DNA from 3 places in the Sphingopyxis sp. SE2 genome. Region 2 is predicted to be linked to each of the others. Evidence: predicted binding sites of a transcription regulator. Region 2 holds the regulator's gene; each other region holds the start of a gene.
What was found. Region 2 encodes LexA, which represses DNA repair genes until DNA is damaged. Its sites were predicted from a motif close to GTTCCNCNCTTGTTCT; they were not measured.
Positions count from the first base shown of each region.

Region 1: the regulator LexA is predicted to act here: its motif matches at 1,242-1,257, upstream of OVY29_RS23380 (ImuA family protein).
Region 3: the regulator LexA is predicted to act here: its motif matches at 1,028-1,043, upstream of recA (recombinase RecA).

Region 1 covers NZ_JAPMXW010000009.1:175,549-177,813, forward strand. The annotation lists gene OVY29_RS23375 (DUF6504 family protein) at 1-557, opposite strand, end outside; gene OVY29_RS23380 (ImuA family protein) at 478-1,209, opposite strand; gene OVY29_RS23385 (hypothetical protein) at 1,408-1,890, shown strand; gene OVY29_RS23390 (hypothetical protein) at 2,022-2,265, shown strand, end outside.
Region 2 covers NZ_JAPMXW010000001.1:1,445,577-1,447,841, forward strand. The annotation lists gene glp (gephyrin-like molybdotransferase Glp) at 1-419, shown strand, start outside; gene lexA (transcriptional repressor LexA) at 484-1,167, shown strand; gene OVY29_RS06915 (ComEC/Rec2 family competence protein) at 1,121-2,265, opposite strand, start outside.
Region 3 covers NZ_JAPMXW010000001.1:538,328-540,592, forward strand. The annotation lists gene OVY29_RS02330 (response regulator) at 1-571, shown strand, start outside; gene OVY29_RS02335 (response regulator) at 561-914, shown strand; gene recA (recombinase RecA) at 1,120-2,199, shown strand.

The DNA of each region.
Region 1 (2,265 bases), on a different contig from region 2:
CGCAGCGCAGCGATCGGTAGCAGCGCCATCGCTTTGCGGTGGTCGCCGGGAGCAATTGTCACGGGGCGGCCAGCGGGAACCTGGCGGGCCACCGCATGCGCACATCCCGCCGTGTCCGCGACCGCCAGCTGCAACGAGAGACCAAAACCAGCGACCCGCCCGTGCAGATCCTTCAGAAGCGCCTGCTCGGACCCGAAAAGGGGGGCGCAACCCGTAATGTCCAGCCAGATGCCATCTGGCACATCGGGCGCAACGACGGGGCTGTACCGCTGCCCGGCCCAAAGCGCGAGACGCCGCAACCCTTGAAGGTCGGCTTCCGGCTCCGCGTCGATGACCAGAAGCTCTGGCGCGAAACTGCGTGCCTTGGTGATAGTCATACCTGGTACGATCCCGAGTGTCCGTGCTTGCCCGTCAACGGACGCCACCACCCGTCTCCCATGGTCCGGGATCGCCGTGACCATCGGTGCAGGTGCCGCGTCAGGCCGCGAACTGGCGTTCTTCCTGCGCAGCCGGTCGGTCGACCAGTGCGGCAGGAAGAGCGATACGACCCGTCGCATCGCAGCCCTCCACAATCCAGCTGTGCGGATTTCCGCCGCGCACGCGTTCCAGCTCAACCCGCCAGCGTGGTCGCCCGAGGCTCGGAATACCAAGGTCCTCACTGGGGTGAGCTGTCACGCGCCAGCGCGTCACCGCAGCCGTTCCCTCTACGGCCTGCTCAACCCTCGAGGCGCGTCGGAAGACGAAGGCGGCTACGCCCGAACCCTCTGCCGCGAGCTGCAGGCGTTTGGAGGCAGTCGTCGAATATTTCGCGACTTCGCCAACCACCCCGGCAAGGCCTGGTTGGCGCAAACATTCCTCCATCGCGAGGAGCACGTTGGTGTCGCTGCCGGCCTCGACATGGATCACCCGGTCCGGATGCAGTCCAGCCAGGTGAAGGGCAGGGGCAAAGAGGTCACGCCAGCGCAGACACCAGAAGACCGGACCCTCGACACGCGCTAGAATGCCCGCAAGGAACACCGTTGCGCTAGCCTCGTCGGCCAGATCGGTACTGCCGGCGATCTCATGCAGCGCGCCTGTGGCTATGCCACCGCCTGGCAGGCGACAATCAATGCTCTCAATCCCGAACGGAATGGCGTCGTGTCGCCCATCAGCGCACTCGATCTGCGCGATGCGCGCACGTAGATCATCAAGGACGGCTGACTCGCGCATAGCATCACAGAGACTCGGAAGGCGGTTGATTCGTTCCCTCTTTGTTCTGATGAGGGCGCGCCAGAGTCAAGCGCGATGGAGATCGCCTCTCGCGCCGTCGCCGCAACGACCGGCAAAAAGGGACACATCTCCGACGCGAAAAAATTGGTGGAGGTCTCTTGGATAGCGGCCGACGTTGGAATCCGGCAGATTGCTCCGATGAACGATCTCAATGGCAAGTCTATCGCGGAGATGCTCGCGCTCCATGCCGCAATCAACGAGGAACTACGATCGCGCAACGTCTTGCGGTCTGCCAACAATCCGACCGGAGACCTGGCCGAATATCTCTTTTGCGCAGCTTTCGGTTGGGAGCAGGAGGCCAATTCGAAGAAGGGCTTCGACGCGGCGGACTCGGACGGCGTCCGCTATCAGATCAAGGGCCGGCGGCTGCACAGGCGCAACAAGTCGCGTCAGATGTCGGCGATCCGGTCGACGGACGGTTTCGATATATTGGTCGGCGTTCTCTTCAACGACGACTTCTGCGTCATTCGCGCGGCGCTGATCCCTGCAAGCGTGGTGTTCGAGCGAACGAGCTTCGTCGATTATACGAAGAGCCATAAATTCTACCTTCGCGATGATGTGTGGGATGCACCAGGCGTCAGCGACGTTACCGAGCGCCTCCGGGCCGTCGAGCAGGCCTAGATACCAACTGCGGCTGACCTGCGGTGGCCGCGCGAGCGGCCAAGCGGGCAAGAAGTGTCACAGCAGAAAAAACTGACGAAAGACGCACGAACGGGATTCACATTGCCGCAAGCGATGCTAAGATTCATCTTATGTTCCACCAAGCCGACCTTTTCGATGCCGTTGAAGTCGGTCAGGGAGCGCCTGCCAAGCCCCTGAATTTGCCGGCGCTGATCGAACGGATCGCGGATTTCTCGCCACGACCGCGCTATGCGTTCATGGTCCTCAACCTGATTGCCAAAGCCGCCGGGGGGAACAGCGGTTCAGCGGGCCCCTATGTCGATACCGAAGACGAGGTTCGCGTACCGCTCCGCGACTGGTTGTGCGATTCACTGG
Region 2 (2,265 bases):
GCGGCGCGCTGGGCGACGCCGGCGGGCGGCTCGATTTCTGGAAGATCGCCATGAAGCCCGGCAAGCCGCTGATCGCCGGCACGCTCGGCGACGCCGTCCTGCTCGGCCTGCCCGGCAACCCCTCGTCGGCCTTCGTCACCGCGACCTTGTTCCTGTTGCCGCTCGTCCGCCATCTCGCCGGCGCGGGCACTCCCTTGCCGCCCGTGCATCGCGCGCCGCTCGCCGCGCCGCTCGGCGAAGGCGGTACGCGCCGCGATTACCTCCGCGCGCGACTCGAAAACGGCCGCCTGACGCCGATGATCGGACAGGAAAGCGGCCGCACGCTTCCGCTCGCCGCGGCCAATGCGCTGCTGATCCGCGAGATCGGCACGCCCGCGCGCGATGCCGGGGCGATGGCGGACTATATCGTCATCGCTTGACAAGTTCCGATTTGTTCCACTATCGTTCTCAATATGTCCGATACGGCATCATGGAGAACGACCGATGTTGACCGCGAAGCAGCATGAACTGCTCCACTTCATCCAGCAGCGCCTCGACGCGAGCGGCATCTCGCCCTCGTTCGAGGAGATGAAGGAGGCGCTCGGCCTCAAGTCGAAATCGGGCATACACCGGCTGATAAGCGCCTTGGAAGAAAGGGGTTTTCTCCGCCGCCTACCCAACCGCGCGCGCGCGCTCGAAGTGCTCAAGGTACCCGAAGCGGCGAAGCCCGCCGTGCGCAACGATCGCGACAATATCGTCCCGCTGCGCAAGAGCCCGCCCGCGATCCGGCCGATCGCGGCGAACGACATCGTCGAAGTGCCGCTGCACGGCAAGATCGCCGCCGGCGTGCCGATCGAGGCGTTCGAGGATCACAACAATCTCGCCGTCCCCGCGGCGCTGCTCGGCTCGGGCGAACATTATGCGCTCGAAGTCTCCGGCGATTCGATGGTCGAGGCGGGCATCTTCGACGGCGACTATGCGCTGATCCAGAAAGCGAGCACCGCGCGCGAGGGCGACATCGTCGTCGCGCTCGTCGACGGGCAGGACGCGACGCTCAAATATTTCCGCCGCGAAGGCCAGATGATCCGGCTCGACCCCGCGAACAGCGCCTATGAGCCGCAACGCTACCCCGCCGAGCGCGTCATCGTGCAAGGGCGTTTGTCGGGACTGCTTCGTCGTTACCACTAAGCTGCTGCGGACGCCGCCACGGATGCTCGTCGCCCACGCGAAGCGCGGCCACGGCTTCCGGCGCTTCGCCCAGATAGATCGCCAGCCCGCCGGTTTCGGCAAGGCTGTCGCGGTCGATCGTCATCCAGCGCACCACGCATTCGTGCGGTAACCAGCGGTCGCTGATCACGACGTCGGCGGCGGCGCAGGCGGCGGCCATGTCAGCCCCCTCGATCCGGTCGCGCCCGTGCGACGCCAGTATGATGCGCCGCGCACTGCCCTCACCCTGCGCCCAGCGGCAGAAATCGCGATTGCATTCGACATAGTCGAGCTCGGCCAATGCCAGAAGCGGCGCGTCAACCCCGGCCGCCTCGGCGACGGTATCGCGGACATAATCGCCCGCCCGGTCGCGCAGCAGCGCGTAGCCGCCATCGGGGAGCGCGGCGGCGATATGCCGCCCGTCGCCGGTGACGAGCAGATCGGGGCGCGGCGCGGCGAGCAGCGTCGCCATCCCGATGATCAGCGGCACCGCCCCGGCGCGGCGCCAGCGCGTCTGCCACAGTAGCAGCCACAGCCCGCCGAAGACCGCGAGAGCGAAACCCCAGCGCGGAAAGTTCGGCATCGTCGCGACCGCGCCCGGCGCGTTGGCGACGCCGTGCGCCAGCGCGATCAGCGCGCGCAGCGCCTGTTCGGCCACCCACCAAAAGGGCGCGCCCAGCCCCACGCTGTCGAACAGCAGCGCGAGCGCCTCCGCCGGCATGATGACAAAGGTCGTCAGCGGGATCGCGACGACATTGGCGAGCGCGCCGTAAAGCCCCGCCTTGTGGAAATGGAACAGCGCGATCGGCGCCAGCGCGACTTCGACGACGAGGCCCGTGATCAGCAATCCGGCGATCCCGCGCCCCAGCCGGAATAGCCACGGCTCCTCGCGGCGTGCCATGAATGCCCGCATCGGCCGGCTCTCGTGCAGCGCGATGATCGCCGTGACCGCGGCAAAGCTCAGCTGAAAACTCGGCCCCGCCAAGGCTTCGGGCCGCCAGAGCAATACGATCAACGCACCCGCCGCGACGAGCCGCAGCGTCAGCGCCTCGCGCCCCATCAGGAAGGCGACGAGCACGA
Region 3 (2,265 bases), 910 kb from region 2:
GGGGACCGGGCTCGGGCTTTCGACCGTCTATGGCATCATCAAGCAGTCGGCGGGCTTCATCTTCGCCGACAGCAAGCCGGGGCAGGGGACGAGTTTTTCGATCTATCTGCCCGTCCATCGCGCCGGGGGCGATACGTCTTCGGTCGTGCCACCGCCGGCCAAGCCGAAGAAGAGCCAGTGGGGCACCGGGACCATTCTGCTCGTCGAGGATGAGGATATGGTGCGCGCGGTCGCGGAACGTGCGCTGACCCGTGCGGGTTATAAGGTCGTCACCGCTTCGCAGGGCGAAGAGGGACTCGAACGCTTTGCGCAGATGGAGAAGGTCGATTTGATCATCAGCGACGTCGTGATGCCGACGATGGACGGCCCGGCGATGGTGCGCGCGATGCGCGCCAGGCGCCCCGACCTGCCCGTCCTTTTCATGTCGGGCTACGCCGAGGAACAACTGCGCCAGTCGATCGACATCGACGACGTCGCCTTCCTGCCCAAGCCCTTTTCGGTCGCGCAGCTCGCCGAGGCGACGTCGGCGGCGCTCGACGACGCCGCGCATCGGGTGCCGAATGGCCAGTAACCATCGCATCCTGCTCGTCGAGGACGATGTGCTGATCGGCATGATGCTCGCCGACATGTTCGACGCGCTCGACCTGCCCGAACCCGCGCAGGCGACGAGCAACGAGGAAGCGCTCGCGCTGATCGCCGCCGAACCGCTCGGCGGCGCGCTCGTCGACATCAACCTCGGCGACGAAAAGGGCTGGCCGGTCGCCGACGCGCTTGCCGCCAAAAATATTCCCTTCGCCTTCACCTCGGGCGGCGGCGACGTCATTCCGCCCGCGCACGCGCACCGCACGCTGATCACCAAGCCGTTCCGGATCAGCGATATCGAGGCGGCCCTTGAGGAATTCGGCGCTTCATAATCCGTCGCCCCCGCAAAGGCGGGGGCCGCTGGAGGCTTGTCCGGCGGTGAAGTGCGAGTCCGGCGACGGCCCCCGCCTTCGCGGGGGCGACGATATCCAAGCGATAATATTTTGTTCCCCTCTTGTTCCATGAGAACAAATGTGGCACATGGTTCGGGCGTTGCGATGCTTCCGCTGTCGCTCTAGAGCTGGAAAGGGACGGCAAATGGCCGGACAATTGTCACTCGTCGAATCGGGGAAATCAGTGAACAACACGGACAGGCAGAAGGCGCTCGACGCCGCGCTCGCGCAGATCGACCGCGCGTTCGGCAAGGGCTCGGTGATGAAATTGGGCTCGAAGGAAGCGATGCAGGTCGAGGCGATCTCGACCGGTTCGCTAGGGCTCGACATCGCGCTCGGAGTCGGCGGGCTGCCGCGCGGGCGCGTCATCGAAATCTACGGTCCCGAAAGCTCGGGCAAGACCACCCTCGCGCTGCACACGCTCGCCGAAGCGCAGAAGACCGGTGGCACCGTCGCCTTCGTCGACGCCGAACATGCGCTCGACCCGGTCTATGCGCGCAAGCTCGGCGTCAATATCGACGAGCTGATCGTGTCGCAGCCCGACACCGGCGAGCAGGCGCTCGAAATCGTCGACACGCTCGTGCGTTCGAACGCGATCGACGTGCTCGTCGTCGACTCGGTCGCCGCGCTCGTCCCGCGCGCCGAGATCGAGGGCGAAATGGGCGACAGCCATGTCGGCCTGCAGGCGCGTCTGATGTCGCAAAGCTTGCGCAAACTCACCGGCTCGATCAGCCGCTCGCGCTGCATGGTGATCTTCATCAACCAGCTGCGCATGAAGATCGGCGTAATGTACGGCAACCCCGAAACCACGACCGGCGGCAACGCGCTCAAATTCTACGCCTCGGTCCGCCTCGACATCCGCCGCACCGGCCAGATCAAAAATGGCGACGAGATCGTCGGCAACACGACGCGTGTGAAGGTCGTCAAGAACAAGGTCGCGCCGCCGTTCAAGCAGGTCGAATTCGACATCATGTACGGGCAGGGCATTTCGAAGATCGGCGAGATCCTCGACATCGGCGTCAAGGCCGGGCTTGTCGAGAAATCGGGCGCCTGGTTCAGCTATGACTCGATCCGCATCGGGCAGGGCCGCGAAAATGCGAAGAATTTCCTGACCGAGAACCCTGAACTGCGCGAGCGGCTCGAAGCCGCGATCCGCGGCCGCACCGACGAAGTGGCCGAGGAAATGATGGCCGGCCCCGACGACGAGGGCGACGACGACATCTGATCCTATTGTTTCCGGCCGGTTCGCCTTGCTCGAACCGGCCGGCCGACGGCGGCGGGCCACCAGCCC